Regions from separate parts of the Paenibacillus sp. FSL R7-0331 genome, predicted to be linked through region 1. Evidence: riboswitches for the same ligand, from Rfam matches in the RefSeq annotation. Region 1 holds a riboswitch; each other region holds the start of a gene.

Region 1 (7,969 bases):
TAATTCCGTTCTCACAGGCAATCACATGCAGCGGCTTAAGATTACTATTGCAGAGTCTTAATTCAATCCCCCGGGCAATTGTGCCCGAGATATCATCCAGCGCCGAAATTCCTACTGCAGTCGTTACAATTTCTGCTTCCGCGATCGCATGTGCCACTTCCTCCGTATGATCCAGATGTAGGGCGGTCACGTTATTGATCATATAGCTGTCACGGTTTTCATTGGCAAGCGTAAGCGGATACTGCCCCTGTTCCTGCAGCCTGGAGATCTTTTGTTTATTCCTTCCAACAAAACACACTCTGTACCCGGAGCGCGACAGCATTGGTCCAATGAAGCCCCGGCCAATATTGCCCGCCCCAAAATGAACGGCATTCAATATAAATCCCCCCTTGTTAGATGAACTTATAGTTGTTTATGAATTCACAGCTTCGAAGCAGCGACGGCTGATCATATGATCAAAATCCAGCAGACTCAGACTTTCCACAGTATGATACGGTGTGGGCGGAGTGTCGAATTCGAGGAAGCTGGTAATGTCATTCGGAATGACCACACAGTTCATCCCCGCCGCCGCAGCCGCCCTGAAGCCGTTCGGAGAATCTTCTATGGCGACTGCTTCCTCTGGCGAAAGGCCGAGACAGGACAGTGCCTGATTATATAGCTCGGGGTCCGGCTTCACGTTAGCAACATGATCCGAAGTCCGGATGCAGTCAAAATAATCACGGATGCCCAGCTGCTGCAGATACCGCTCCACCCATTCCATCGAAGAGCTTGAAGCGAGTCCCATGTGCAGCCCGGCTTCTTTGGCGGCGTCCAGATAATTCTGCACTCCGGGGCGGATTGCCTCCAGCTCCATGAGCTTGCTGTGCCGCTGCTGGACAGACGTTCTGAATTCCATTTTATCAATCGGAAGCTGAAGCTCGGTCATTAAATACTCGTACGGGTTGAAGCTGTTCAGGCTTGTTCCGATACAGGTAGAATACTGCTCAAGCGTCAGCTCTACCCCGTGCTCCTCATAAGCCTCGCTAAAGGCGGTGTACCAGGCAGTTTCGGTATCGATAATCGTTCCGTCAAAATCAAAGATAATCCCCTTGATCAAAATCAATCATCTCCCTCGGTCTTATGGTATTGGTTTGCCTGTCAAAACCTTAACAAACGATTTTTGCATCCGTCAAGCGCGATAGCTGACATGAAAAGCGTTGTTTCCGCTTACAAAAAGCGGTGGTAACCGCTTCATCTGCGGGAAAAAGAAGCGCCTGCAGAGAAGCTTTCCGCCTGCCCGTCCTGCCTGTTCAACCCCTTGACAACCGCGGGTTATCCCGTTCCCCCCCGGGAGATTACAAGGTTAAAAAGCCCCCGCTGTACAAGCAGACGGTAAACATGACATCAAAAAAAATTTTTCGCACCCCAAAAAATGCCCTGTATTCCGGCCTTGCGGCATGAAGCCAAGCCTAACGGTGCAAAATTAACTTTGGCAATACTTTTGACTTTAGGAAACTTAGTGGGTTATACTTTAACCACGCTTAATTTCCAGCATTTACTGTCTGGAAAGCGGGGGAACCAGTCAATTGGGGCGAATCATTGAGCTATGCAATGTAGGGTACCATCTTACCCGAGTCCGTCAGCTAACCTCGTCAGTAGTGGATGGGTCTGCTTTTTTATGTTTCCAATAACATGAGACCCTTGTGCTAAGGGTCTCTTTTTGTGCTTTTTAAGAGGCCCTGCTGGCTGCCAGTTTGGCTTTTTGACATCAAGGCTCCCTCTTGTCTCGTCATTATGAGAACAAAGGAGAGATTCATGTGCAAAAGGTACGATACATAACCGACATTAACAAAATGGAAATGCTGCCCGAAGCAGAAAGGTCACGATTGAAGGAGATCACAGACAAATTTGTGTTTCGGGCCAACGACTATTACTTGTCCCTGATCGATTGGGAAGACCCGAACGATCCTATCCGCAGGCTGGTCATCCCAGGGGAGGGAGAGCTTTTGGAGTATGGGGAGTGGGATGCCTCCGATGAGGGGGCTAACTATGTGGTTCCCGGCTGCCAGCACAAATACCGGACGACGGCGCTCCTGATCGTCTCCGAGGTCTGCGGAGCTTATTGCCGTTATTGCTTCCGGAAACGGCTGTTCCGCAACGATGTCAAGGAAGCCCCTTCCGATGTTACCGCCGGTATCGAGTATATCGCCGCCCATCCGGAAATTAACAATGTTCTGCTGACCGGAGGCGACAGCCTGATTCTTTCTACGTCCAGGCTGAGGTTCATTATTGAGAGCCTGCGGGCCATTCCCCATGTCAAAATCATCCGCCTCGGCTCCAAGCTGCCGGTATTTAATCCGATGCGCATCTATCAGGACCCCGAGCTGCTCGACCTGATCTGCACTCACTCCACTGTAGAGAAGCGGATCTACATCATGGCACATATTAATCATCCCCGGGAGCTTACCCCGGAGGCAAAGCGGGCCGTCCGGGCACTGCATGACGCAGGCGCAATCATCGTTAACCAGACACCGGTGCTGAAGGGGATCAATGATGATCCTGCTGTTCTGGGCGAGCTGCTCGACCGCCTCTCCTGGGCCGGAATTACGCCCTATTATTTCTTCATTAACCGGCCTATTGCCGGCAACCGTGAGTTCGTCCTGCCGCTTGAGCAGGTGTACCGGATCGTCGAGGAAGCCAAAGCCAGAACCTCAGGCCTCGGCAAAAGAGTCCGGCTCTCCATGAGCCACTCCTCCGGCAAAATCGAAATTCTGGCTATTGAGCAAGGTAAAGCCTATCTCAAATACCATCAGTCCCGGGATCAGGAGTATGGTAAATTCATGATTCTCGATTGTCCTGAGGACGCTGAATGGTTCGACGACCTGCCTGGAAACGAGCAGTACTGGAGCAGACCTCTGAAGAAAAATGCGGGTGTATTGCCGGCTAATGTATCGTTGCAGGAGACTGTTACTGCAAAGTAAGGTTGACTATTGAAACAACGGCAGCCCCGGAGAGCTGAATATCCCCCGGGGCTGTTCATTATATCCAGTATAAGCTCTACTCCAGCTCAGCCGGCTTAACAATCGTTGCGGTCTTATTATTCTTAGAGTATTTGGCTTCAATCTTGGTGGTGTATATATCCTTCGCTCCGTCAGCAGCCAGTACATAACTCAGGTCAACGGTCAGCTTCTCTGTCTGCCATGTCTTGGTGTTAACGAATACTTTCCAGGTTACACTCTTTGGCTGCAGGGTCTCCCCATCCCACAGATTCTCCTGGTCATATAAGGTAATGACCGCCTTAGCTGCAGCCGGATCAGTCAGTGTAAACTGCATAACAGTCTGTGCTCCGGCAATGCTTACCTTCATTGATTTTTTGTAGGCTTTGACGGAATCCAGCATAGCTGCAGGATCATACTGGCCTTTGGAGTAAAACGTATCCCACTCTTCCTTCTCCAGGTCAATCCAATACTGCGCGTCGGGATCGATCGGCTCTCCGTCACCGTCCGTTACAGCATCAGTATTGCTGAACTCTTCACTATCCTCATAGCTTCCTTCAGAATCTGCGATAAGCTCACTGCCGTCTACCAAATAGTAAGACTCCTTAGCATTAGCGTACAGCTCGTAAGAAGTCTCCAGCAGGCTGACTTTTACACTGCCCGCTGCAGCAAAGGCAGGCAGGCGGTTAATATCCAGATTGAGTGTGTTGGTATTGCTAATCTTCACGCCGCCGCTCTGTACATCCTGTTTCTTGATTACATCAATGTGGAAATTCTTCAATGTCTTCGCCGCTGCCGTTACGTTGCTGATCACCTGATCCGCAGTCGGCACCTTAGCGGCAGGGGCCTTAGCAGCAGGTGTTTTGGCCGCAGCAGCCGACACTGTATCAGAACCCGCCCCCCCTCCAGCCGCTCCCGACAGCAGCACAGCCCCCGCTACCAGACTTGTGCCGATTGTTTTTAGTACCCTTTTCATCCCGAATCTCCCTCTCGGATTGCAATTCCCGCCACAGCAAGCCTCTCCCAAGACTGCCCTTCCGGGTATCCGATCATAATATGTTTGCCATGGGCACTTGTCCCACCCATAATTTATCATGGTGATAATTTCCTGTAAACGGTCCCCTGACCTATACAGTGTACGCAAAAAACAGCCCCGCTCTGAATACCATCAGAACGGGGCCGGCTTCTTTTACAATATTATCTCTCTCCCAAACCCAAACTGGACAGGAAGAATTCATATTCCAGCGGCTGGTCTGCGGGAATTCTGTATTCCGGATGAACCGGTGCGCCCCAGCTGTCGTCACCGCCGACGCCCATTTGTCTGCCGGCAACAGTTACTACAGTGTAGTGAACCTGCGGAAGCTCAAACGGATGAGCGGCATGCTCCAGCTCGAATGCAGTGTATGGTGACAAGGTACACTCTACAGGCGCGCTTGCCGGAGCTGAAATCTGCAGCCCGACTCCCGCTTTATCGGTGATGTTCACACGGCGGACGCCGGTGCGGTTACCTGATTCCTGCGGTACAAGATAGCGGGACGGCAGGTCCTGCACCTTCCGGCTGAATACGCCGAGTCTGGCGCCGAACGCACGGTCAATGTAGTTCTCCTCAGGCCCCATCGCGTACCACTCGGACTGCTCATAGTCAGCGGACATCTTGAAGGACAAGGCTACGATCGGCACATCCGGAAGACCGGCAGCGCCGGAATAACGCGTACGTACTCTTACCGTTCCGTCGCCATACACAGTATAAGCTGTCTTGAACGCCAGCTCTTCATGAATGCTGAACCGGTAATCAAAGCTTACCGTTACCGCACCCTCTTGCTGCTCCAGGGTTACCTCTGCGCATTTGCGGGCCAGGCTTGCTGCATACCAGGCTCCGGCATGGTAACCGAGCTGGGTTCCCTTGTCGTTGTCGGTAGCTGCGCGCCAGAACAGCGGAGCCGGAGGAGCTTCTATCATCTCATGTCCGTGATAGTTCAGCGACACGAGCGATCCGACCTGCTTGGAGAAGATCACGGTGAAGCCTTCGCCAATTACGCCGATCTGCACATCCCCTTCTACCACTTTCAAGGCACCTGCCGGGAGTTCAGCGGGTTCGGCTTCCACATTGAAGATGTGCTCGCCAAAGGCAATTTCATAACCTGCTTCAGCCCACAGCTCTTCTTCCTTCAGCACCAGGGAAGCCTGGATGCTGTATTCACCCGGCGTTCCTTCTGTATGTGGAAGCTCAATCGGTACCAATACTTCGCTTTGCGGAGCTGCGCTGACATCTGTGGTCCATTTGCCAAGCAGTTCGCCCTCACAATACAGGCTGTATTCCAGTGCCAGATGATCCGTGCCTGCGAACAGGCTTTCATTAATCACACGGATACCACTCTGCTCCGGCGCAAGCTTATAGTTCTGATACAGGAATTTAACCTCCTGCATCTTCGGTGTCCATTTCCGGTCAGCAAAGACAATACCATTCCCGCAGAAGCTGTAATCCGTCGGACGGTCGCCGAAGTCACCGCCGTATGCGAAGAACTCGTTACCATAGCGGTCCTTCTTTAGAATCGACTGGTCAATGTAATCCCAGATGAAGCCGCCCTGATACATCGGGTACTTGTTCTCAAGCTCGGTATATTTGTGCATACCGCCGACAGAGTTGCCCATTGCATGCATGTATTCACAGCTGAGATACGGCTTGTCCGGATTAGCGTTCAAATATTCCTCAATATCGGCCGGCTTGGCATACATCCGGCTCTCCATATCGCTTGTATCATTATAATTGCGGTCATAGAACACGCCTTCATAGTGCACGAGACGACTGTTGTCCCGGCTGCGGAACCAGTTCGCCACATCCAGAATGACTTGCCCTGCATATGATTCGTTACCGCAGGACCAGATCAGAATGGACGGATGGTTCTTGTCCCGCTCCACCATATTGACCGCACGGTCCAGCACGATGTCATGCCATTTCGGATCATTGTGCGGAATATTCCAGGACGGCTCAACCGCGCCCATCTTTTGCCAGGAGCCGTGCGTTTCCAGGTTCATCTCGTCGATTACATAAACCCCGTATTCATCGCACAGCTCATACCATAACGTCTGGTTCGGATAATGCGAGGTACGTACAGCGTTGATGTTGCTTCTTTTCAATGTCTCAATATCCCACAGCATATCCTCGCGGGTAATGTTGCGGCCGGTGCGGCAGTTGAACTCATGGCGGTTGACGCCCTTGAAGACAATCCGCTTGCCGTTGATGCACATCAGCTTGTTCTTCATCTCGAACCGGCGGAAGCCGGCCTTCTGTACAATAGCTTCCACAACCGCTCCGTCTGCACCCGTCAAAGTAAGACAAACGGTATAGAGATATGGATTCTCTGCACTCCAGGTCAGAACATCGGCAACGTCTCCTGAGAGCGTAAGCTCCTGCCCGTTAAAGGTACCTTCAGTACTCAGGCGAATTTCCCCGTCCCGGTCCTTTAGCTCAAGCTTCGCGCTGACTGTATCCTGCGGTGTGTCCAGCAGGCGCATAGTTACGTTCAGGCTGCCTTGCGTATAAGTATCGTCCAGCTCAGCCCGTACTTCGAGATCACGGATGTGGACTTTTGGAACTGTATATAAGTAGACTTCACGGAAAATCCCTGAGAAGCGCCAGAAATCCTGATCCTCCAGCCAGCCGCCGGTGCTGCGTTGGTATACCTCAACAGCCAGCTTGTTTTTGCCTGCCCGCATAAACGGAGACAGGTCAAATTCCGATGGAGTGAAGCTGTCCTCGGCATAACCGACGAATTCACCGTTCAGCCAGACATAGAACGCTGATTCTACACCCTGGAAGGAAATAAACAGCGGCCCGTTCTCCATATTCTCCGGCAGGCGGAACTCCTTAACGTAGCTGCCGACCGGATTATGGTCCGGTGAGATGTGCGGCGGACGGAGATCAATCAGCCCATCCCAAGGATACATTGTATTTACATATTGCGGCCGGCCGTAGCCCTGCAGCTGAATATGTCCGGGAACCTGAATATTGTCCCAGCCTGTGCAATTGTATTCTTCCTTATAAAAAGCTTCCACACGGCTTGCCGGATTCGGCGCATAGCTGAATTTCCAGCTTCCGTTCAGGCTGAAGCGCATATCCATCGGCGCTCCGGCCTCCGCCTCAGCCATGTTTGTATAATATCGGTGATCCGAATGAGCTTCCACCCGGTTTACCTTAAAGGTTCCCGGATCTTCCAGCCAGCTCAAGCTTGGGGTAACTGCCAATTTCATTTCCTCCTCAGATAGAAAGTGAATTTTAAATGATTATTTCACTGATCCCACCATACCGGCAACGAACTGCTTCTGCATCAGGAAGAAGACGAGTGCTGTCGGAAGTGTAGAGATAACGACTGCGGCCATAATAACGCCGAAATCCGGGGAGTAGCTGGAGCCCAGGTTCGAGATCAGCAGCGGAATCGTCCGTTTTTCCGGAGTCTGCAGCACGATCAGCGGCCAGAGGTAGTTGTTCCAGCTGGACATGAACGTGATGATTGCAGCGGCGGAATAGGTCGTCTTCATCGTCGGCATGTAGATTTTGAAGAACAGGCCCAGCTCCGACAATCCGTCAATCCGTCCGGCCTCAAGCAGCTCCCGCGGGAACATCTTTGAGCTCTGCCGGAAGAAGAAGATCAGGAACGCCGTCGTAAAGGTCGGAAGAACCACAGCAGCGACTGTATTAACCCCGATTAGCGGAGCAGCAGCCGACAGCTTGGAGAACATCTGATACAGCGGAACCATCAGCGCGGCAAAAGGGATCATCATGGATAATAATAACAGATTGAAGACCATATCCTTCGCTTTGCTGCGGTAAATTTCAAATCCGTATCCGGCCAGGGAAGCAACCAGCAGGGCAAGAACGGTTGTTGTCAGGGCGATTTTGAGCGTATTCCAGAGCGCAGGCACCAGGTTGATCGATTCTGTCAGCTTTCTGATATTGTCGAACAGAGCTGTACCGGGCAGCATTCTGCCCTGCG
Region 2 (7,969 bases), 1.3 Mb from region 1:
TATGACAAATTTTAGACAGGCTTGGATCATTGTAAGAAGTGACTTCGACGGCGACAGGCTAAAGCTATTATGGATGCTGCTGTGGTCACTGCTGTTCATGGGTTACATGGGCGGGCTGTCCAGTATGATCATCCAGGATACGCTGGATAACGGTGACGGGAAGATTCTGGCCGACATCATGTTCATGACAGTCATTCCGATGCTGGGGTTCACCTTTTCCAAGCGGACGATGAAGTACCTAACAGAAGATTCTTATACCCGGATGCTGGCCTATATGCGCGCCTTGCCTATTCCAACTGCTGTGATTCTCTGCAAAAGAAAGCTGAATGCAGTCAGCTCTATCGGGCTGAACGGAACGATTTTTTTCGGCCTCATCTATGCCTTCAGCAGTAATATGCGTAAGGAACTGCCGTTTACGGATTACCTGGCCTTTACGCTAACCTGGATCGGGCTGGGGCTGATTGTTTCAGGGCTTTACATTTTTATCGAGCTGCTGGCAAGCGGTAAAGCTTATTTTATCTACGTAATGCTCTTTACGTTCATTTACATCGGGACGGCAGTGCTGACCTGGCTGGCAGGCGGAAATCTTATTTTGTACACCGTCAGCTGTTCGAAAGAGTGGGGGCTGCTCTCCCCGCTGATGTGGGGAACACTGGTGCTCGGAACCCTGTCGGTACAGCTGTTCTCCGCATGGACGATACACCGGCTTAAGAGCCGCGATCTCGTATGAGAGGGCGGGGGTAAGGATGTGGATACCTATTCAAATCAACGAAAACAGTGCCGAGCCGCTGTACCATCAGATTGAGACTCAGCTGCGCTCACTGATCATCAGCGGTAATATTACAGAAGGAACGCTGCTTCCATCTATCCGTGAATTTGCGGGTGAACTGAAATGCAGCGTGATTACAGTCCGCCGGGTCTATCAGGATCTGGAGAATGAGGGGCTGCTGCGGACCAGACAGGGAACCGGTACGTTCGTCTCCCATGTCGGAGCAGGAGCGATGGAGGAGTACAAACGGGAAGCGATCCGTAAAGCGCTGGAGGGTGCAGTCGATGTTGGATTGTCTGTACAGTGCAGCGCAGAGGAGCTGGCCCGGATGTTTACAGAAATTGTAGCGGATAAATATAACACACAGTCATGAAGGGTGGGGGCGTTTCATGGTACAGCAGGCCATAGAGCTGCGGGATGTAAGCAAGAAGCGGCACAAGCGGACAATCGGGCCGCTTAATCTTAGCCTTCCGCAAGGCTACATTACCGCGCTGGTGGGTCAGAACGGCTCTGGTAAGAGCACGCTGCTGCATATGCTGCTGCAGCTGAGCTTCCCGGAGGAAGGCGAGATCCGCTGGTTTGAACAGGAGCATCCCGGGGGGCTGCCGCTGGAGATCCGCCAGCGTATGGCCTATGTGCCGGAGACTTCACAGGCCGAGGAGAATTTCTGGACGGCAGAGGAGGCGGCAGGCTTCCGCAGGCAGTGGTATCCTTCCTGGGACCAGAAGTATTATGAGGAGCTGGCCCGGAAATTCGAAATTCCGCAGGATGCCCGGCTGGGCAAGATGTCCAAGGGCGAGCGGCGCAAATTCGAGATCGCCGCGGCATTGGCCGTACGGCCCCGCCTGCTGCTGCTGGATGAGCCTTCTTCCGGACTGGACCCGTTCGCCTGGAAGATCATGATTGAAACGCTGCGCAAGTTTATGGATGAGACGGATGCAACAGTACTGATCTGTACCCATATCGTCGAAGAAGTAAGACGGCTGGCCGATTATATTGTGCTTATGCATCAGGGACAGCTGCTCGGCATGGCCGAGAAAGACAGCCTGTTCGGTTTATGGAATGAGGTATGGGTGAATGCAGCGGATGAAGAGGAGCTGCAGGCGCTGGCGGCAGAGCTGCCGGAAGCCTTGCATTTTGGCTGGGAGCAGCCTGGAGTGGCTTCATTTATAACCCGGGAATTTTCCCGGAATGAGAAACGCATCCTGGATCTGGGCGTAAAGGTACTCAAGAGCCGGGCTCTGGAACTGGATGAAATACTTAGCCTATGGACACAAGGACATCGTCCGGTCCTGTTAGACCAGAAGAGAGGGGATTAACCAATGGAAGCTTTGAAGCTGGAACAGGTAGTGAAGCAGTACGGCGATAAGACAGCGGTTAACGGAATTAATCTGAAGGTGGAGCAAGGCGAGATTTACGGGCTGCTCGGAGCAAACGGGGCAGGCAAAACGACTACAATGCGTATGGTGCTTGGCCTGATTTATCCCGATGAGGGAAAAATCCTCTACAACGGCAAGGAGTTCAGCAACGAGCTGCAGCATCTGATGGGCTATCTGCCCGAAGAGCGGGGTCTATATCCGAAGGTGAAGGTCAGCGACCAGATTATCTATCTTGCCCGGCTGCGCGGGATGGCCGCAGGCGATGCAGACAAGAGCCTGCGCTACTGGCTGGACCGTTTCGAGGTTCCTGAGTACTACAACAAGAAAATTGAAGAGTTGTCGAAGGGTAATCAGCAAAAAATGGGCTTTATCGCCGCCGTTGTCCATAAGCCGAAGATTCTTGTGCTTGATGAAGCGTTTAGCGGACTGGACCCGGTCAATGTGGAGCTGCTGAAAGACACGGTCAAAGAGCTGCGTGACCAGGGAACAAGCATCCTGTTCTCCACTCACCGGATGGAGCATGTGGAGGAGCTGTGCCGGCACATTACGATTCTCGACCGTTCCAATACGGTGGTGCAGGGCGATATCCGCGAGATCAAAAAGAGTTATCCGCGCGAAGAGGTTATTCTGCGTACAGCCGGCGAGGTTGCCGGACTGGAGAGTATTGCCGGAGTAACCGCAGTGAAGCGGCAGGAACGCGGCTATGTACTGTCGATCAGCGATATCAGTGCAGCACAGCGTATTTTGCAGCAGGCCATTCTTGCCGGTGAGGTCGAGCATTTCGAGATTAAAGAACCGACGCTAAACCAAATCTTTATCAGAGCGGTGGGTGATTCGAATGAATAAGATGGGGACCATTATTGGATTTACTTTTAAGAATAAGGTGAAGACTAAAGCTTTTCTTATAACAACGCTTATTATGGTTATTCTGCTAAGCATTGGGATGAATATTCCTTATTTTATCAAGGTTTTCAAGGGCGAAGATAAGGCTGGCGATACCGGCAACCGCAGCCAGATTGCAGTAATCGCAGAGACCGGTAACCCGGCAGCCGAGCTGCTCCTGGCATCATCAGCTCCTGCTAATCCGGACAGCGATACGTTTGCAGTAACCTTCACGGCATTTGCTTCAGCTGATGATGCAGCGTTGAAGGAAGGTCTGGATAAGGGTACTATCGAAGGCTATCTCACTTTTGGTGAAGCAGCTGGTGAAGGACTTCCGCCTGTAACCTACTACAACGAGGACGGTGAGCTTGGCGGAGACGTGCAGACTTATCTGCAGAGCGCTCTGCAGGCGGTCAACACACAGCTGATTGTCGGTGACAAGCTGACAGACAGCCAGGTCGCCGCTATGTACGCCCCGGTAACGATTGATACACAGGAGCTCAGCGCCGATGGTTCCCAGGCCGGGGAAGAGACTGAACGGACAGCGGCAACGATCAACTATGTAGTTGTCTATGTCCTTCTGATCCTGTTCTTCATGTCCATTATGATGACCGGTAATATGATTTCGGCAGAAGTTACCTCAGAGAAAAGCTCCCGCATCATGGAGATTCTGATTACGAGCGCATCGCCGTTAACCCAGATGTTCGGCAAGGTCATCGGTATTTTCCTGGTCGGACTGATGCAGATTGCCATCATTGCACTCAGTGTGACTGCCAATCTCCTGCTGCCGCATAACTCCGGCATACTGGCTGATTTCGAGCTGGATCTGAGCCAGCTAAGCATCGGGCTGCTGGTCTACGGGCTGATCCTGTATATTCTCGGCTACTTCCTGTATGCCCTGATCTACGCGGCGGTCGGATCGATTGTCAGCCGTACAGAGGATCTTGGCCAGGCGGTAATGCCGATTATGATGATCGGCTTCGTGAACTTCTACGTTCCTTTATTCAGCATTTGGGCTCCTGATACTATGCTGGTCAAGGTAGCGAGCTACATTCCGTTCACCTCACCGCTCAGTATGCTGCTGCGTATCGGAGTCGGCCAGGTCGCTTTCTGGGAGATTATCGTCTCGCTGGTTATTCTGCTGGCAACCACATTTGTGTTCGGCTGGCTGGCGGCGAAGATCTATCGCACAGGCGTACTGATGTACGGCAAGCGCCCGAGTATTAAGGAAATCAGAAAAGCAATGAAGGCTTACAAAATCTAATGCAAACAATTATAAAAAATCTAAAATAAGAGGAGAAATTCACAATGAGTAAAAAAAATCAGAACTTCCTGTTTCTTGCAGTGTGCGTGTTGAACATGGTTATGTTTGGTCTTGTGATAGATACGAACGGTTCCCCGGTGCGTGATTTCATACAAGGATTAAGCGTGGGATTGAGTGCTGCAGCAGTATTTGCAATGCTGTGGGTAATGGCTAAGGAACGCAGAAGCAGAGCGTAAATGTATATCCGTACTTGAATAGTAAATTTTGTAACCCGAGTGTCTCAAGCATCCTGATTTTGCTTAATTATTATATGTGGACTATATGAAGCTGAAGGAGACTAAGTAAATGAGAAACTGGAAGCAAATGCTATTATCTCTTACCTTATCGGCAGGATTGCTTACTGCAACAGCAGTTCCGGCCATGGCTGCCCCGCAGCAGCCGGCAGTAAAAGTAAACAATCAGACCGTCGAATACAAGACGGGAGCTCCGGTCAACAATCAGGGCACCACGCTTGTTCCGCTCAGAGCTACGCTTGAAGCAATGGATGTGCAGCTGCAGAATGCGGCAGGTGACACAATCTATGCCATTGTAGACGGTAAAGCCATTACACTGAAGAGCAAGCTTACTGTAATCAACGGCGTGACCTACGCACCTATCCGGGTTCTTGGTGATGCAGCGGGTTACGAGGTAGGCTGGGATGCACAGACCCGTACGGTAGTTCTGAAGACCAAGGCAGCGGGTGACGGAAGCCAGAGTGCTGTAAGTACGCAAGGCGGACGCGGCTTCATGTGGGAAGTCGAGAGCAACGGCAATACCGTGTATCTGGTCGGCTCGATGCATATTGCAGATGACAGCTTCTATCCGCTGAGCAAGGAATTTGAAGAAGCCTTTGCCGGGTCCGATTATCTGGGCGTAGAAATTGATATCAGCAAGGCAGCTGATGAGGCATCACAAAAGCTGGTTCTGAACATGGGCATGTACCAGGACGGCACGACGCTGAAGGATCATATTTCCGGTGAGACGTATGCGAAGCTGGGTGAGGTGCTCAAGGAGGCAGGCCTTAAGACTAATGCGCTGGACCAGTTTAAGCCGTGGGTAGCGGAAACGACACTGAGCAGCCTAAAAGCAGCGACGGCCGGCTATGAGGCTTCTGCCGGAATTGACCTGTACTTCATACAGAAGGCGATTGAACGGAAAATTCCGGTTATGGAGCTGGAGTCTTATGAGTCCCAGCTGGGAATGTTCAATAACTTCTCCAAGAAGCTGCAGGAAGAGAACCTTCTTGCAGCGATTGAAAACTACGATGTAATTGATCAAAGCGTGGATATGATGGCCGAGATTTGGAAGACTGGCGATGATGAGCAGCTGCTGCTGCTGACGAACAGCTTTGCCGGAGACGCGGAATACTACAAGGCGATGCTGGTTGACCGTAATATCGGTATGGCTGACAAAATCGACGGCTATCTTAAGAACGGCAAGAATGAAGAGTATTTCATCGTAGTCGGCGCGGCACATTATCTGGGCGAGCATGGCATTATCAAGCTGCTCCAGGATAAGGGATATACTGTGGTGCGTAAATAATATAACAACAGAAAAAAAGTGCCCCTCCAGGATAGGAGAGGCACCTTTTTTCTGCCCGGCGGCGGCAGAATTTGCTAAGGGCTGGTGATCCGTCCGCCGATAGTGTACCCTTAGTACTAAGGAGTGGTAGGCTTGAACATGAATCTAAAAACCCCGGTATTAGTCGCGGGTTCCGTCCTGCTGATTGCGATTAGCAGTCTGCTTCAGCCGGATGGCAGCACCCTGCTAGGTGCGGTACAGACACTGCTGCTGGGTGTGGGAATCCTGGGCTGCCTGATGGCTGCCCTGCGGTTCGTGAAGAGCAGCAAGAACAGCAGCGGCAAAAAGAAAAAGAGATAAAAGATAACTACATATGAAATCCGCTTAATTTCCGTTACGGAAAGCGGGGGAACCAACAACCGGAGGACGCGGGTAAGCAGGCGGTGCCGGTTATGGGGTGAATCCTTGAGTCTGTGAGAAGCTTAAGCTTCTCACAGAGGGAAGGTAGGGCGACTCTCAACGCCCGAATCCGGCAGCTAACCTCGTAAGCGTATTGCAGAGAGGATCAGTATATTGTGACCGTTAACCGGACCGCAAAGGGCATCCTTTGCGGTTTTTTTGCTGTTCATTTAGAGATAAATAAATCCACATATAGAAGTAAGGCGGAAGGGGAGACGAAGATGGAGACAGCTATGGACACTCAGGAAGAGTATATACTCATTTGTGCGCCGACCAAGGCGGGAGAGCATTTTATTAAGCTGCTGATCATGAAGGGTGCACGGTTTGCGGGGCTTGCCAATAATCCGGCTGAGAAGCAGCGGCTGGCGGAGCTGGGGGTAGAGGTGATTTTTGAGGTGGATACCCGGCATCTGAATACCTGGCTCAGACCGCCGTTTCCGGTAGGCCGGATCTATCTGTTTGAGAGCAGTGTCGCTTTATGCTGCCGGTATGTGCAGATGTGCCGGACATGGACGTCAGGGCCGATTTCAGTGATTACGACCTCGATGAGGCCGAGGCTGGTCTATAAGGGGCTTGGAGCCGATAATGTCATCTACAGCCACAGCGGACATGTCAGCCATTTGGCTGCAGAGTGTGAATAAGGGGCATTGGATGTAGCGGGCCAACCGAGTGCAGATGCTGCTATATGTTTTAACCATAAAAAAAAGTATTCCCCGGGCTTCGGACCAGGGAATACTTTTTTTTGCTAATTATACTGAGTATAGAATGCTGTTATCTTGCAGCGGCAATCAGTTCCTCAAGCTCCGGCAGGTTAAAGCCTTTGACGGCCCGGTCACCGGATACCGTAACAGGGATACCCATAAAACCAAGCTTTTCAACTTCCTCCTGATAGACGGCGCTTGCCATAATATCGCGCACTTCAAAAGGAATGCCCTGATTGGTGAGCAGTTGTTTAACCTGATTGCAGTCACTGCAGCCTGCGGTAGAGTAGACAATTACAGGCTGGCTCATTTATCAACGGCCTCCTTGATGGCAGAACGGGTGATTTTCCAGTGGGAGGTGTTCCAGCTTACATCGCTGCCGTCCAGCAGAAAGATCTGCGGGGATTCATGCTTGATGCCGAACTCTTCGGCAATCTGATTGGAGACCGGACGGTCTTCAATGACATGGACAATGGCCGCCGGTGTATCCGAGCTTTGTACATAAGCCTGGAATTCCTCATGCGCCTTAGCGCTGATCGGGCAGGTAGTGCTGTGCTTGAACAGCAGCTTTTTGCCGGGCTGGCCGACATATTGGTGCAGTTCATCAGAAGTATGCAGCTGTTGAATAGACATCGTATATCACCCTCCTGTAAATATGAAATAGAACCTGTAATGATGATTGTAACATAGTTCAAAATTAAAGCAAAAGCCGTTTGTATTAACCTGGCGGAAGTGCTAAGGTGAAGGAGAAATACCTGGAAATGAAACAGTTTAATGGATGGAGAGGTGTCATTATTCATGTCTGAATTGAAAGCCCTTGCAATCGGCAGCTATACAGCGGTAAAATATCATCCGTTTGCCGGTGTGGATCAGGAGCTCCGGCAGATCCTGTCACCGGAATTTACAGTTGATGCATCTGAGGATTTCGGGCTGCTGAGCCCGCAGAGTCTTAAAG
Region 3 (7,969 bases), 2.4 Mb from region 1:
TGAATCAGCTGTCCGGCAAATCTGCCCGGCGGCCGTTTAAACACACTTCCGCAGGAAGGGTATTCCAGCGGCTGCTTCGACTCGCGCAGATCGGTCAGCTCATCCATCTTGGCTCTGATAACGGCCGGCTCTCCCGGCTGAAGGGCAAATCTCGCTTCCAGTACAATGTAATCCCCGCCTGCAAAAACACTGTGCCGGTAACCAAATTTCAGCTCCTCACCCAGCAGCGTAACAAGTTCACCGTCTTTATTCACGGCAAGTGCGCTGTGCAGCACATCCTTGATCTCACCGCCGTAAGCACCGGCGTTCATATACAGTGCACCGCCTACTGTTCCCGGGATGCCGCAGGCAAATTCCAGACCCGTCAGCTCCCGCTCAAGCGCATAGGAGGATGCGTCGATAATTTTGGCGCCGCACTGGGCAACCAGCAGACCGTTCTCTATAGTCATCTTATCCAAAATAGAAGTATACAGCACAATTCCGCGGATACCGCCGTCGCGGATAATAACGTTTGATCCGTTACCCAGCACGGTTAGAGGAATATCCTGCTCCTTGGCATAGGTAACCACACGTTGAATTTCTTCATAGCTCGCAGGCGTTGCCAGAATGTCGGCAATGCCGCCGATTTGTGTAAATACATAGGGCTTCAGCATTTCCCGGCTTCTTACCGTTCCGTCCGGAAGAAGCTGCTGCAAATCCTTTTCGGTTTGGCTTATGTTCATCTTTCATGCTCCTTTATAATCAATACATGATCCGGTGATCAGCCTGATTGATGGCATCCACAACTGTAACAACGAACAGGCTCCCTTGTCAATGACGGGAGCCTGTTGCTGCTGCTGTGCTTATAGAGTTTATGCGGACATTTTATGAAATATTATTTCTATGCCTGTCCTGCTGATGCCGGTTTCCTGAACTCCGTCCGGCGTACCGCCCGTTCCTCTTCTTTCAGCCGCGGGCAGGTATAGCAGTAGCTTCCTCCTTCGGTCCGGTAATAGAGGCAGCAGCGGTTGCGCATATTCACGGTCTTATCCGGATCAGCCAGCGATTCAAGCTTGCGCACCTGGACGCGGAACGGATTTTTCTTCAAACCGAATATTTCTGCCGGTATTTCTTCGCACAGGTACCTGTAATCGTCCTGCAGCGTATTCAACAAGCGCTCAGGAAGCCCCCCCGAGGTAAAGACCTCCAGGTAATAGTTAAATTTGGTAGGCAGCTGTCCCCAGATTTCTCCACCGGATAGTCCGGTGACCCGGGACAGCATGGACAGCATCGGAGCAGCCGTATCCCGGTAGAACCGTATCAGCTGCTCATTGCGCCATTCTCTCCGCTGCCCGGCTTCCGCCGGAGCAGGCTCAAATGACCATTCACCCAGAGAAAAGGCCGCACGCCAATATCCATCGGCAGGAATGAGATGTACAGACAACCTCTGCAGACTGACGACAGGGACAGCGGATGCTACGGTGAGCGCATACTGGACTGCAAGAGCAATATTTCCGAATGCTCCGGCAAAGTAGGTTGCTGCCACCTTATCATCCAGCCCTTTTATCAGCGGCCTGTAGCATTCGATAAAGGCTCTCATTCCGGCTTCATCAGCCATATCTCCGGCATTAAATGAATGCTTAGTGCCTTCGGGGATACCGGGATGAAGGTCAAATTTGCTGCCGAAATCCTTTATCTGTTCCTGCTCCTGTTCTTCTGTCATCTCATTTCCTCCTCCTGATGCTTCCCTTAAACTATTTATAATCCGGCTGCCTTGTACGCCGCCAGCTCATACGGCAGGCACAGCGGCACACCGGTCCGCGGATCAGCAACAATGTCACATTCAATCCCGAATACCTTACGAAGCACATCCGGAGTCATAACCTCAGCGGGAGCCCCTTCACTGATGACTGTGCCTGCCTTGATCGCCACCATATGCTGCGCGTAGCGGGAGGCATGGTTCAGGTCATGGACTACCATAATAATGGTCCGGCCTTCCTCCTGGTTCAGCTTCTGCAGCAGCTGCAGCACTTCCAGCTGGTGGGCCATATCGAGGAACGTAGTCGGCTCATCCAGAAACAGAATCTCCGTCTGCTGGGCCAGAGCCATAGCGATCCAGGCACGCTGGCGCTGTCCGCCGGAGAGGCGGTCGATCGGGCGGTCATGGAATTCCTCCATACCGGTCACTGTAATGGCATTAGCGATGATTTCACGGTCTTCCGGCGTCATTGTGCCGAAGCCCTTCTGATGCGGATAACGGCCATAGCTGACCAGCTCGGACACCGTCAACCCGTCCGGTGCCGTCGGGTTCTGCGGCAGGATCGCCAGCTGGCGGGCTACTTCTTTGGTAGACAAGGTATGAATAGATTTGCCGTCAAGCATAACGCTTCCGCTCTTGGGCTTCATGATCCGGGCCATTGTTTTAAGAATTGTAGATTTGCCGGAGCCGTTAGCTCCAACCAGTGCGGTGATTTTCCCGGTTGGAAGTGACAGGTTAAGCCCCTTCACTATTGTTGCTTCCGCGTACCCGATACTAAGCTGTTCTGTATTCAATCGTTCTGACATGTTCTCCACTCCTTAAATACTTATGTATAGTGATGCTTTGAAATTGGATTATCCAATTGAAATCGTTTATCAACCGACTGATATTGTTTCTCAATTACCATTATCGCAAATATATGAAAGTTGTACAAGAGTTCACACAAAAAGGCCGCCTCCGTCATCAACGGGAGCAGCCCTTTTCCTATTCCCCGACTATTTATGCAGATGGTACGGTACTGTTGCAACTACAATATCCTTCTGATTCATGAGGTAAGAGCGGATGAACAGACTGGTCTGATTATGGAGAACCGCCTGCCACCAATGCTTCGTAATAAACTGCGGAATCAGCACCGTAATATGGTCCGTTGAAGCGGTCTTCCACTCTACGGTTTCAATAAACTTGACCAGCGGGCGGATGATGCTGCGGTACCGGGAACGCAGAACGATCAGGCGCACACCCGGATTCCATTCCTCCCACTTCTGCTCCATCCGGTGAATCTCCTCTTCATCAAACCCTACATATACAGCCACCACATTATCCGTCAAGGACTTGGCATAGCTGATTGAATGAAGCACGGCGCGGGTTACACCGGCTACAGGCACGACAACGGTACTTCCTTTAATACACGGCTTATCGGTTGCCGGGCAAATGCGCAGCTGGTCTGCTGTGTTCATGTAATGGCGGTGAATCCGGTGGAACACGAACATGACGACCGGCAGGAAGATGAAGGCCATCCACACGCTGGAGAACTTCGTAATAATGAAGATCATAGTAATTGTGAGTGTAGTGAGCATGCCGACCGTGTTCACTGCAAACTTGTTCTGCCAGCCCTTGGGTCTTGTTTTGAACCAGTGCACCATCATCCCGAGCTGGGACAGTGTGAACGGGATAAATACGCCGACTGCATACAGCGGAATCAGACCTTCTGTATTTCCGTGAAAAGCAGCTACCAGCACCGCCGACAGGACGCCGAGAAAAATAATTCCGTTAGAGAAGCCCAGCCGGTCTCCGCGGACCATAAATGCATGCGGCAGATACTTGTCTTTGGCAAACATGAAGGCCAGCAGCGGGAACGCCGAGTAAGCCGTATTTGCAGCCAGGAAGAGGATGACAGCCGTAACCCCTTGAATGAAGAAGTACAAACCGCCGCGGCCAAAGGTTGACTCCGCAATTTGTGACACTACTGTTGCTTTTTCATCCGGGGTAACCCCATACCAGTAAGCCAGCAGGGTAATACCTGTGAACATCAGACCGAGGATAAGCCCCATCATCATCAGCGTTTTGGCGGCATTTTTTTCAGCCGGAGCCTTGAAGTTCGGGATCGCGTTGGAGACTGCTTCTACCCCGGTCAGTGCCGAACAGCCGGAGCTGAATGCTTTTAATAATAAGAACAGACTGACATTGGACACCGCCGAGCCGATTTCAGGAACACTGGCATGAGCGCCTACAGTCAAGTATTTGAACACCCCTGCACCGATCAGAAAGAAGATCGAAACGACGAATAAATATACCGGGATTGCGATAAAAGAGGCCGATTCCGTAACCCCGCGCAGATTGACGATCGTTAACAATAGAATAACAGAAACAGCAATAAGTACAGTATGATCATGCAAGCCTGGAAAAGCCGATGTGATCGCGTCCGTGCCCGCCGAGGCGCTAACGGCAACGGTAAGAATATAATCGACCAGCAGCGATCCGCCGGCTAACAGGCCAGTGGGTACACCGAGATTGCTTTTGGCTACGATATAGGCTCCTCCGCCCTGCGGATAGGCAAAAATCGTCTGCCGGTAGGATAGAATGAGTATGGCCAGCAGGCCCAATACGGCAAGCGCGATTGGCAGGGAGTACCAGATGGCAGTGAAGCCCGCAGCCACCAGCACCAATAGAATTTGTTCCGTTCCGTAGGCTACAGACGAGAGCGCATCAGAAGACAGGACAGCCAGTGCCTTTACCTTGGATAACTTTTCATGATCGTGTTCGTTCGACTTCATCGGACGTCCGATCAATAGTCGTTTTACCTTGCTTACCATTGTTGTAACAGTTCCTCTCTTTGTTAGTTGAACCGGTTATACCGTGCGCTGTTTTCATCGTTTTCATAGGGGGATTTTCATAAATGCAGGCACAAAAATAAGCATACGGAAATGATCCGCATGCTTCTGGCATGGTCATTATCCCACCTTTGCTTACGAGGTTAGCTGGCGGATTCGGACTGTGGAAAGCCCTACGGTTACAGCCTTTACGGCCTGCTTCCGATTCACCCCGTCGGCCTTTCAGCCGAGTTTGGTTCCCCCGATTTCCCTGCGGAAAATTCAGCGCATATTCAACTTCTCACAAGGCTTAATGATAGTCTACAAAGCATTCCCAGTAAAGCTGTGAAACAAATGAAAAGACATGAAAAAACATCCAAAACACGCAATTCCAAGATCGGGGATGAATGGCTCTTTCATTCTCTTGCATTATCCCTTTGTATCTTGGTTTTAACGTATTTCGGATGTTATTTGTGACAAAAAAATCATGGTTTATTATGTGCTGAAGCCTGCTGTCAGCGGTCTATTCCCCTGCCGTATCTTTGCGTCCTGTCCACAGTAAAATTGTAATCAGCGTGAAGGCGGTCAAGGCCATCAATGGGATGGTAATAAAGCCTAATAGATTCACATAATCAACATTGCAGGGAACGCCTACTGTACAAGGAAGCACCTTGCTCAGTGCAGGAATCTTCTGCTCTGCATAGTGATAGATGGAGATGCTTCCGCCGATGATGCTTAACGGCAAGACGTAAGGAATAATCTTTTTATCCCCGCGGTACGTGGCAATTCCCAGCAGAAACAGCTGCGGATACATGAAGATACGCTGGAACCAGCATAGCTTGCACGGCTCATATTTCAATACTTCGCTCAGATATAAGCTCCCTGCAACCGCAATAATGGATACGAACCAGGCCAGATACAGACAATGACGCCGGCAAAAGGCAGTGAACCTCATCACTGGGCAACCGCCGCTTCGGAAGCGGCCTGAATCTGGGCATCAATAGCCTCCATATTAAACGGCTCATTGACCATTACCCCGTTGACAAACAGCGTTGGTGTAGATGATACGCCGGATGCTGTAGCCAGCTGCACTTCACTCTGGATCTGGCTGTTATACGTTTTGTCTTCAATGTCTTTGCGGAGCAACTCGAAATCAATTGGCAGCTTCTCTTTCTGCGCCAGCTCGACCAGGAAGTCAGGCGTAGCCCATTCCTTATTCTCGTCGCCTTGATTCGCATAGAGAGCATCATAGTATGTCCAGAATGCATCGCTGTTCTGATTATAAACCGACAAGGCTGCAAGGGCTGCCGTTGTTGAGTCAGGACCAAGGAAGGCCAGATTTACAAAGTACAGGGCTGCCTTATCCTGATTTACATATTCCTGAACAATCTGCGGCTTGATTACACCTGCAAACTGGGCGCAAGCCGGGCATTTGTAATCGCCGAATTCCACGATTTTGACCGGTGCATCTTCACTGCCCAGTCTCGACATTTCACTGTAATTGAATTCAACCGGTGCAGCTGGTGTGCCTGCTGTTGAGCTGTCTCTGCCGGCCAGCATAAATAATCCTGCAAAAATAACAGCCACCACCACGATCGTCGAAACAATCACTATCAGTGTTTTCTTCTTTTGGTTCTCCATCTGCGCTACGAGCTTCTCATTTTTGCTCTTCTGGGGAAGTGCAGCGCTTTTGCGTTTGTTTTTGCTCAAGTGAGAGTTCCTTTCTGTCCCGCGGGACCCGTTGAATATGAATCATATAATTTAAAATTATATAATTAAACTTCTCACTTTGGCAAACCTAAGCTTATACAGCCTCCGTTTTCAGCTCCAGGGAGTCCGGCTCACTAAAGTCCCGGGACTCTTCGCCCTCCATCTGTCCTGAATCAAGCATCAGGCTGAAAACAGCCTCAGTCCCGGTACCGGGTTCTGAGTTAATTCTGATGTTCCCGTCCATCAGCTCCACCAGCTTCCTGCAGATCGCAAGCCCAAGCCCGGTGCCCGGATACTGCCGGTTATGTGAGGCATCCAGCTGGGTAAAGGGTTGAAATAACAGCGGCAGCTTATCCGCAGGGATGCCAATACCGGTATCCTTGATGCGAAAAGTATATTCTCCTTTTGTGCCCTCTACTGAGCTGAACCCAACCTCAATTGTCACCCCGCCGTCAGGCGTAAATTTGACGGCATTGCCGATCAGATTCACCAGAATTTGGCGGATTCTCAGGCTGTCCCCTTTTACATATTCAGGAATATCCCCGGTAACCTGCAGCTTCAGCTGCAGTCCCTTTTCCTTCGCAGCCGACTCGAACAGCTCGGAACATTCCGTAAGCAGTGCCTGAAGCGGAAAAGCTTCGCTGCGCAGCTGCAACCCGTCCGAATCCAGCCTGGAGAAGTCCAGCACATCATTCACGACACTCAGCAGCGCCTGACTGCTGTTATACTGCAGCCTCAGCAGCTCCTGCTGACCGGGTTCGGCAATGTCATCGGCAAGGAGCTGATTGATCCCGATTATACCGTTCAGCGGTGTGCGGATCTCGTGGCTCATCGTTGTCAGGAACTCGCTTTTCATCCGGTCTGCGCCTTCTGCGGCTTCCTTGGCTTCAATCAGCTGCTGCTGAAACTGTATAAAGGGCGTAATATCCTCAGCAACCAGATATACCAGCTTCTGGTTGCCGTGAAGAAGCGGGAAAACAGTCGTGCTGCAGATCATGGTTCCGCCGTTTTTTATTATTACTTCAAGTTCAATCTTGGAGGAATGACCCGAAACTGCACGCTCTACCGCTTGTTTCAGCATGGCTTCATCCTTTGGGGTACTGAAAATACTTTTGTAATCACCAAGCTCCTCCTTACGGTAGCCGGTTGTCTGCTGCAGGGAGGGGTTGGAGCTGATCACCTTCCGGCGTACCGGATCTATGCACAGCACCATATCAGGGCTGGAGTCAAACAAGGCTGTATACCGCTGTTCATTGAAGCTGGCCGAGAAAAGGATACGCTGCCGGTCCCTGTACAGCAGTATCAGTACCGCCATGACTATGAATAAAAAGGAAACAGCCAGTACAACTGCCAGCAGGGAATCAGGCAGAAGCGGGACTGTGCCGCTGTAATTAAAGGTCCCTGAAGCGGAGAATACCGCTCCGTCCATTGCAGCATAATGAGATCCGCTCAGGCAGGCAGTAAGTACGAGCACCAGCAGCACTTTTTTTAACGTTAACATATTGTACGGCCCTGCAATCCAGCGCGGATTATACAAGCAGACTACCGCCGGAACAATCAGTGCGAAGCCAAAGGAGTACAGGATGGAGAGCAGGCTCTGCTCATAATTCCCAAAAAATTTCATCGACAGAATGCCGCAATAATGCATAATCAGAATCCCGGCGCTAAAAAGAACACCACCGAACGCCAAAAACAGCCGATTGCGGGTGTA
Region 4 (7,969 bases), 770 kb from region 1:
GTAACCTCACTGGGAGAAGGCAAGGTGGTTGGAATTAATGCCGGAAGCCGTACGGTTCATGTACAGCTGTTTGAAGTGGGCAAAGTTAAGGAACTTCCAATGGATGATGTTGTCGTCAAGTAAACCATAAGGTTACTTTCGGGGTGGAAACTTGGAGAAGAAAAATATATTTGCACACATGCAGGAGATGGAAGCGCAGATGGAGACGATGCGCGCCACTCTCGGAGATTGGAAACAGACGGTCAAGGAACTGATGGAAGCCAATCAAAGGCTCAGTCTGGAAAATGAACAGCTCCGCAAAATACTGAAAAGGGAAGCACCTTTGGACCCGGCCGTGGATACAGCTGAAGCAGAAGCACTGCTGGCTGCCGCTGAAGGAACAGAGGAGGTCGTCGGAGAAGGTTATGATAACCTGGCCCGCTTGTACCATGAAGGCTTTCACATCTGTAATGTCTATTTCGGACATTTACGCACAGAGGGTGACTGCCTGTTCTGTCTTTCTTTTCTTAATAAATGAGGATATCCAGCCGTAGGAGATTTACGCCTACGGTTTTTTTTGAATTTTATACACTTTAGGAGATTATAATGATGAATTCTTTTAATGAAGTACCTGTTCCTTTGCAGTCGTCAGAGCGGATCGATGATCTGCTGACTCATGATTTGCGTATTATTCAGAGTGATGAGGTATTCAGCTTCTCTATGGATGCTGTACTGCTGGCCCGGTTCGCTGGTGTCCCGCCACGGGGCAGAGTGCTGGATCTATGTACCGGAAACGGCGTAATTCCCATGCTGCTGACCACGCGCACCAAGGCTTCTATCGAGGGAATTGAAATTCAGCCGCGTCTTGCGGATATGGCCCGCCGCAGTGTTGCCCTGAACGGCCTTGAAGAACGGGTACAGATACATGAAGGAGACTTGCGTGAGCTGCATACTACAGCCGGATACGGTGTTTACGATGCAATAACGGTGAATCCGCCGTATATGCCGCTTAACGGAAGCGATCTTAAGCTGAATTCGCATCAGGCTATGGCGCGGCATGAAATCGGGTGTACGCTGGAGGAGGTTATTCAGGCCTGCGTGCGGCTTGTCCGTACTGGAGGAAAAGTAAGCATGGTGCACAAGCCCCAGCGGCTGGTCGACATCCTCAGTTTAATGAGACAGTACAGGCTGGAGCCTAAGCTCATCCGTTTTGTTCATCCCCGGGCCCATCTGGAAGCCAATATGGTCTTAATAGAAGCAGCGCGTGACGGCAAGCCCGAGGTACGTTTACAACCGCCGCTGATCGTATATAATGATGACAATCAATACTGTCCGGAAATTATGGACATCTATTATGGAAATAAAGAGGATAACAGCCAATGACAATAACATGCCAAAGCAGTTTTCAAAAGAATACAGAAGCGGGCTCTGGTGCACCGGAAGGAAGCGGCTGCCTGTATCTGGTGGCTACGCCGATCGGTAATCTGGAGGACATGACCTACCGCGCGGTACGTACGTTGCAGGAGTGTGACATTATCGCCGCTGAGGATACAAGACAGACGCGCAAGCTGCTAAGCCATTTTGAGATAACACCCTCGATGCTGTTCAGTTATCATGAGCATAATAAGGCGGCCAGCGGACCCGAATTAATACGCTATATAATAGAAGGTAAAAATCTCGCACTGGTCAGCGATGCCGGTCTGCCGGCCATTTCCGACCCCGGCGCAGATCTGGTTGCGCTGGCTGTCAGCCACGGTATTCCAGTCATTCCGATACCCGGAGCTAACGCCGCCTTGTCAGCTTTAATTGCTTCCGGCTTGCCGACCGCAGGTTTTACCTTCATCGGATTCCTTCCGCGTGAGCGTAAGGATATCCGTACTGTACTATCCGGCCTGCGTGCTGTGCAAAGTACTCTGCTCTTCTATGAATCACCGCACAGAGTAGCTAAGACGCTGGTTCACCTGCAGGAGGCATTCGGTAACCGCCGTGTGGTCCTGGCCCGTGAATTGACTAAGCGCTACGAAGAATTCCTGCGGGGCACAATCGAAGAGTGTATCTCCTGGCTGTCCGAGCATCCGCCGCTTGGGGAATATGTCATCGTGGTTGAGGGAGAAAGCAAGGAGGAGGCTGAGCTGGCCGAGTCCTCCTGGTGGCGCGAGCTCAGCATCGAGCAGCATGTTGCCCACCACGAAACATCCGGCCTGACACGTAAGGATGCCATGAAGAAGGCAGCCTCCGACCGTGGCCTTGCAAAGCGGGACATTTATAATGCTCTGCTGGAGCGGGAATGAGGGGAAGCTAACTGTAAGAGCCCGACCTAAATCTCATGTTCAAATAAGCTAAAGAGCATCAATAATTCTCTCGCTTAGCGTTTTTTATAAAAATAACTACATTTTGTACACCTATTTGCCACATTTTATTCCTTTTATTAGATATAGATGTATTATATACATTTATTTTTAAAGAAAATACTTATTAATGAGGTTTTATATGAATTTAAGTGTACAAAATGCAATTAAAGTTATTTTTCGACCAATATGGAGTAATTTAACTGCAGAAAATACAGTTATTATACTGTAGTAAGCAATTCCCGAAGGGAGAGCGCCTCCGGCAGGAAAGTAGTCAGTGCTCAAGTCGCTGGTAAGCAGCACAGTGAGCAATTCCCGCAGGGAGAGCGGTTCCAAGGAGTAAGGCCGCTCGTGCTCAGCCACTAGCAAACACTGCAGTAAGCGATTCCCGCAGGGAGAGCGCGCCCCGCTCGGCAGTAACGCCGGAGCGTCCTGTAAATCGCGTAGCCCTCATAGGTAAACCGCCTATGAGGGGAGTCCCTCGCATGGCAAGGCCCTGAGGGCGTGCCCGAAAGAGGGCCGGTCTTCCGCCGAACAATCCATTTATCCGCGCTGCTGCCAAATCAGACAAGCTTCCGGGTGTCCAGAGGGCCGGGGCCCTCCCAAACCCTCCCTGTCAGGGAGGGTTTGGGAGGGTAAGAAAAGAAATTTTATGTTGGCTTAATTATTATGGTTTAAGATATATAAGAAGTAAGAGATTTAAATTAAAGGCGGATAACGGGGGAAGCCCCCGTCATGAAAGCAAAAAAATACCTCCCGCATGTACGGGAGGCCAAGGAGATATAAAAAGGTTAGAATTAACAATTGGATTAGTTCTTATTATAACCGATTTGATTTAATTTGTCACAGGGGTAGGAATAGCAGAAATACATTCGTGACAAACAATTTTTCCTTTGAAGTAAGTAACGTTCTCGGCGTTTCCGCAGAAAATGCAGGCAGGCTCGTACTTTTTAAGCATGATCCGCTCACCGTCCACGTAAATTTCGAGCGCATCTTTTTCTCCAATGCCCAGCGTACGGCGCAATTCGATCGGAATAACAACCCGTCCAAGCTCGTCTACTTTTCTTACAATTCCTGTTGATTTCATCATTGCAATCTTGCTCCTCTCAAATTTCAAAAGCGTCATTATTCGACATTGTTCACCGTTTTATGATACTTATAATACCAACCATTCCCAAAACAGTCAACCTTTTTTGAGACTAATTTTAAGGAATTTTTGAAAGAAAACTTTTATAATCCCTGCAGTTATCCCGATTCCCCGGAAAAGCGCATTAAAATGGGGTGTCGATTTATGAATATCTGAAATGTCATTATTCGACAAACTATGACATAATTCATTATTATAGACTTAATTCCAATCAATTACTAATTAAATTATGGAAAAAGGAGTTGATCCCATGAAGCAGCTGCTGTCAGAGGAAAAGGTTTTTAAAGATCCGGTTCACAATTATGTCCATGTTCAGGAAACAATTATCTGGCGTCTGATTAATACCAAGGAATTTCAGCGCCTGCGGCGGATCCGCCAGCTCGGCACCTCCTATCTTACCTTTCATGGTGCAGAGCATAGCCGGTTCTCGCACTCCCTTGGAGTGTATGAAATTACACGACGGATTATTTCACAGTTTGAACGGAGCGGGTATAAGGACTGGATGCCGGAAGAAAGCCTGCTGACCCTGTGCGCAGCCCTGCTGCATGATCTGGGGCATGGCCCGTTTTCCCATTCTATAGAAGAAGCCTTTGAAATGAACCACGAGGACTGGACCTGCCGGATTATTCTGGAGGACACGGAGATCACAGCGATTCTAAAGGAGGTAGCCGAGGATTTCCCGCAGAAGGTGGCTTCGGTAATCTCCAAAACCTATGAACATGAAATTGTCGTTAATCTGGTTTCAGGGCCGCTTGATGCCGACCGGATGGATTATCTGCTGCGGGATGCCTATTACACCGGAGTTAACTACGGAACGATTGATATTGACCGGATTCTAAGAATGCTGCGTCCCTATGATGGCAGGGTTGTAGTTAAAGAATCAGGAATGCATGCCATAGAGGATTACCTGATGTCCCGTTACCAAATGTACTGGCAGGTCTATTTTCATCCGGTGACCCGCAGCTCGGAGATTATTTTGCGGCAGATCCTGCGCAGGGCCAAAGAGCTCTTTCAGAGCGGTTATACCTTCGGCTTCATGATTGAGCCGCTGGGTGACTTATTCAGAAGCGAGGTAACCGTACAGCAGTACCTGCTGCTGGATGAAGCGATGATGCAGACAGCCTTTATGCAGTGGACTCTGGAGCAGGATGAGCTGCTGAGTGACTTGTGCAGCCGTTTTATACATCGTAAACTGTATAAATATGTACAGACGGATAACCTGGATACTGAAACAATTGACGAAATCCGCCGCAGCTTCGCTGCAGCCGGACTAAATGCCGAATATGACCTGGAAATTGATTTTCCGACAGATCTTCCCTATGATGTATTCCGCCCGGGTGACGCTTTTGACAGCAAACAGATTCTGCTGCTTGACCGCTATGACAGGCTGAAGGAAATCTCAGAGGTCTCAGATATTGTCCGCTCTATCAGCGGAATTCACCGCGGCCGGTATCATCTTTATTTCCCGCAGGACAAGCTGCAGAAAGCACTTTCACAGCTGCCGTCCTCCATTGCTGAGATTTTTGCAAAATAATACAAAAAAAGTTGGTATTCATCATAGAAATTAGGACAGGAAGGAAGCTGCTTAATGCGCTTATTCGACACACACACCCATTTGGATGCTCCGCAATTCGACGAGGACCGCGAGGAAGTGATCTCCCGGGCCAGGGAGGCCGGAGTAACGAAGATGATTAACATTGGTTTTAACCGGGAAACCATCCCGACAACCATGAAGCTGGCCGAATCCTATGATTATATTTATGCAGCGGTCGGCTGGCACCCGGTTGATGCGGTCGATATGAGGGACGGGGATCTGGAATGGATCGCTTCCCTGTGCAGCCATCCCAAAGTGGTGGCTATCGGAGAAATCGGGCTGGATTATTACTGGGATACCTCTCCCAAAGAGATACAACATGAGGTACTCCGTAAGCAAATCGGGCTGGCCCGTGAACTGAATATGCCAATCTGTATCCATAACCGTGATGCTCATGAGGATGTCGTCCGGATTCTGCGGGAGGAGAAGGCAAATGAGGTTGGCGGTGTTATGCACTCCTTTTCGGGCAGCTGGGAAACGGCAAAAATGTGTCTTGATCTGGGCTTCCATCTGGGCTTCGGCGGACCGGTTACCTTCAAGAATGCCAGAGTACCAAAAGAGGTGCTGGCGAAGACGCCACTCGACCGTCTGCTGATTGAAACGGACTCGCCATATCTGACTCCCCACCCCTTCCGCGGCAAGCGCAATGAAAGCAGTTATGTAAAACTGGTGGCAGAAGCAGCGGCGGAAATAAAAGGGATTGATTTACAGGAATTAGCTGAAATTACGTATGCGAACGCACTGGAACGATTTGGGATTGTCTGAAATCGGAAGGAAAACAGGTGAAAAAAGAAGTATAAGCGATATATTAAATCTTTTTAATCTTAAAATGGCCGAATATTACAATATTTTAATCATTTTTTTGCGTAAACGTGGTTGAACCGTCCTTTACAACATGCATCAAAACAGGATATCATCTTTTCAGTGCAGTGAGCTGTTGTTACTGTGACAGTCACTGATTCATGGATCGTCTCGCTGAGTCTCCGTATGGAGAACGGGGGAACCAATAATGCACTGCCGCATGAGCGTACATAGAGTACAACCAGGAAATGCCGCAGACTTTATTTGATTTCTTCACGTGGTCTTTGGGGTGAATTTGAGGGCAACCGCCGTGAGCGGGTGACCTGAGATAGGGCGTCTCTCTTATGCCCGAACCCGACAGCTAACCCCGTAAGCGCAAGTAAGAGAGGAAACCTCGTGCATACACATTCCCGCGTATTTTAACACCCGGAGAAGCCACGAAAGAGTCCTCTATAGAACTCTTTTGGGCTTTTTTTGTTTTGAATAATGCGGATGTACCCAGCATACTGTTATATAACAGGTTCTGGGATTCTTTATGCCGGGCAGGCGATCCATGAGCAGGAAACGCTGAAGTTATGCGGGCGTATCCTGTTGCAATCTCAAACTTAGTTTCGTCAGATATGATTCAGTCAACTTTTGATATACTATTTGGACGACGGGGCTATGTAAGGAGGATGGAGAGAATGGGCGTATTCCAACCAGAGGTATCCCATGATTCGCAATCATCCAGCAGGTCTTTCGCATTACGGTTGAAGCAAGTGAACCCTCGCGTACTTTCGCTTGCAGGTGCGGTATCTATTGTTATCGCGCTGTTAATTCTGCTCTACGTACACGGTCAAGGCAATAAAGTTATTAACTTAGTGATAGACGGAGAAGTGCTTACGCTTGAAACGCGTGAAGCGCTGCTCAGCGATGTGCTGGCCAAGGAGCAGATTACGCTGACGCCGCATGACGTAGTATCCATAGGCCTTACCGATGAAATACAGGACGGCGACCGTGTTACCATTACCCGTGCCCAGAAGCTTACGCTTACTGCAGACGGCGCGACCAAGACGCTTTATACTACCGAGGACTCACTCGGAGATGCCATTACCAAGCTGGGCTACAGCCTGGACGGCGACGACAAGATTTTCCCTTCGCTTGATACCGCAGTTACACCTGACATGGAAGTCAAGATTGTCCGTATTACCAAGCAAACGGTACAGCAGACAGTAAGCTTGCCCTTCAAAGTCATCAAAACCGCAGATCCTTCCCTGTATAAGGGAGACGTAAGAGTTGCACAGGCAGGCAAGCCGGGAGCCATCATCCAGCATTACCAGAAGATTTATCAGGATGGTGAGCTGGTCTCGAAGACCCTGATCGGCAAGGAAGTGCAGACCGTTACCAAAGACAAGATTATTGCCGTTGGTACCAAGAAGCTTCCGACACCTGTTGTTGCTGCAGCAACCACTACCAAAACCAAAACAACTACCTCCAGTTCAGCTAAAAAAGTAGCGGCAACAACCAACGTCGTGCACAAGGCAGGCGTAGACTTTGAGTACAAAAGAATGATTAAAAATGTGTCGATGACCGCTTATTCTTCGGAAGAGCCCGGCATCGGAACAAAAACGGCTTCGGGAACGCGCGTAACTGAAGGCCGGACTATTGCAGTTGATCCAAGTGTAATACCTATCGGCTGGTGGGTGTATATTGAGGGATTGGGATTCCGCCGTGCAGAGGATACAGGCGGTGCCATTAAAGGCAATAAGATCGATGTTTACTACGATTCACTGAGCCACGCCCGCAATTTCGGACGTAAATCCCGGACAGTCTATGTGATTGGACCCGTGAAGCCCGAACTGAATTAAGGCGGCCGTCTTTTGCAAATTAACGGTTTATACGATATAGTGAGGGTAGCACTTTATGAACGGGCTAGCTCATCACTTATACATTCTTTAGCCAAAAAGAAGGGGAGCGAATCCTCTTCTTTTTGTGTTTCTGCTGTAAGGGAAGGAGCTTAACAATGATTAAAGAACTAATTGTAGTCGAGGGCAAAAGCGATACGGTTGCCGTCAAACGGGCGGTGGAGGCCGATACGATAGAAACGGGCGGCTCAGCGGT

The links. A riboswitch is a leader RNA that binds a small molecule or an ion and turns the genes downstream of it on or off. The one in region 1 is predicted to bind cyclic di-AMP.
Region 2: linked by a shared signal. The riboswitch ahead of R70331_RS02325 (hypothetical protein) and the one ahead of R70331_RS26935 (KamA family radical SAM protein) in region 1 are both predicted to bind cyclic di-AMP.
Region 3: linked by a shared signal. The riboswitch ahead of R70331_RS16090 (APC family permease) and the one ahead of R70331_RS26935 (KamA family radical SAM protein) in region 1 are both predicted to bind cyclic di-AMP.
Region 4: linked by a shared signal. The riboswitch ahead of R70331_RS00140 (resuscitation-promoting factor) and the one ahead of R70331_RS26935 (KamA family radical SAM protein) in region 1 are both predicted to bind cyclic di-AMP.

Annotation. Positions count from the first base shown of each region.
Region 1 is NZ_CP009284.1:6,185,515-6,193,483, forward strand. Features, by position in the region: gene R70331_RS26925 (mannitol-1-phosphate 5-dehydrogenase) at 1-376, opposite strand, end outside; gene R70331_RS26930 (HAD family hydrolase) at 413-1,096, opposite strand; cyclic di-AMP (ydaO/yuaA leader) riboswitch at 1,508-1,652, shown strand; gene R70331_RS26935 (KamA family radical SAM protein) at 1,797-2,960, shown strand; gene R70331_RS26940 (DUF6612 family protein) at 3,037-3,951, opposite strand; gene R70331_RS26945 (beta-galactosidase, LacZ type) at 4,173-7,226, opposite strand; gene R70331_RS26950 (carbohydrate ABC transporter permease) at 7,260-7,969, opposite strand, start outside.
Region 2 is NZ_CP009284.1:526,444-534,412, forward strand. Features, by position in the region: gene R70331_RS02285 (hypothetical protein) at 2-730, shown strand; gene R70331_RS02290 (GntR family transcriptional regulator) at 747-1,142, shown strand; gene R70331_RS02295 (ABC transporter ATP-binding protein) at 1,159-2,088, shown strand; gene R70331_RS02300 (ABC transporter ATP-binding protein) at 2,092-2,994, shown strand; gene R70331_RS02305 (ABC transporter permease) at 2,987-4,294, shown strand; gene R70331_RS02310 (hypothetical protein) at 4,339-4,530, shown strand; gene R70331_RS02315 (TraB/GumN family protein) at 4,640-5,875, shown strand; gene R70331_RS02320 (hypothetical protein) at 6,014-6,214, shown strand; cyclic di-AMP (ydaO/yuaA leader) riboswitch at 6,226-6,422, shown strand; gene R70331_RS02325 (hypothetical protein) at 6,535-6,954, shown strand; gene R70331_RS02330 (glutaredoxin family protein) at 7,085-7,324, opposite strand; gene ytxJ (bacillithiol system redox-active protein YtxJ) at 7,321-7,647, opposite strand; gene R70331_RS02340 (ThuA domain-containing protein) at 7,813-7,969, shown strand, end outside.
Region 3 is NZ_CP009284.1:3,825,482-3,833,450, forward strand. Features, by position in the region: gene murB (UDP-N-acetylmuramate dehydrogenase) at 1-722, opposite strand, end outside; gene R70331_RS16080 ((2Fe-2S)-binding protein) at 881-1,702, opposite strand; gene R70331_RS16085 (ABC transporter ATP-binding protein) at 1,738-2,544, opposite strand; gene R70331_RS16090 (APC family permease) at 2,734-4,551, opposite strand; cyclic di-AMP (ydaO/yuaA leader) riboswitch at 4,687-4,846, opposite strand; gene R70331_RS16095 (disulfide oxidoreductase) at 5,072-5,503, opposite strand; gene R70331_RS16100 (DsbA family protein) at 5,503-6,258, opposite strand; gene R70331_RS16105 (ATP-binding protein) at 6,353-7,969, opposite strand, start outside.
Region 4 is NZ_CP009284.1:23,805-31,773, forward strand. Features, by position in the region: gene R70331_RS00105 (PSP1 domain-containing protein) at 1-123, shown strand, start outside; gene yabA (DNA replication initiation control protein YabA) at 152-517, shown strand; gene R70331_RS00115 (tRNA1(Val) (adenine(37)-N6)-methyltransferase) at 586-1,362, shown strand; gene rsmI (16S rRNA (cytidine(1402)-2'-O)-methyltransferase) at 1,359-2,270, shown strand; gene R70331_RS00125 (AbrB/MazE/SpoVT family DNA-binding domain-containing protein) at 3,163-3,417, opposite strand; gene R70331_RS00130 (HD domain-containing protein) at 3,725-5,008, shown strand; gene R70331_RS00135 (TatD family hydrolase) at 5,063-5,833, shown strand; cyclic di-AMP (ydaO/yuaA leader) riboswitch at 6,032-6,260, shown strand; gene R70331_RS00140 (resuscitation-promoting factor) at 6,553-7,716, shown strand; gene rnmV (ribonuclease M5) at 7,872-7,969, shown strand, end outside.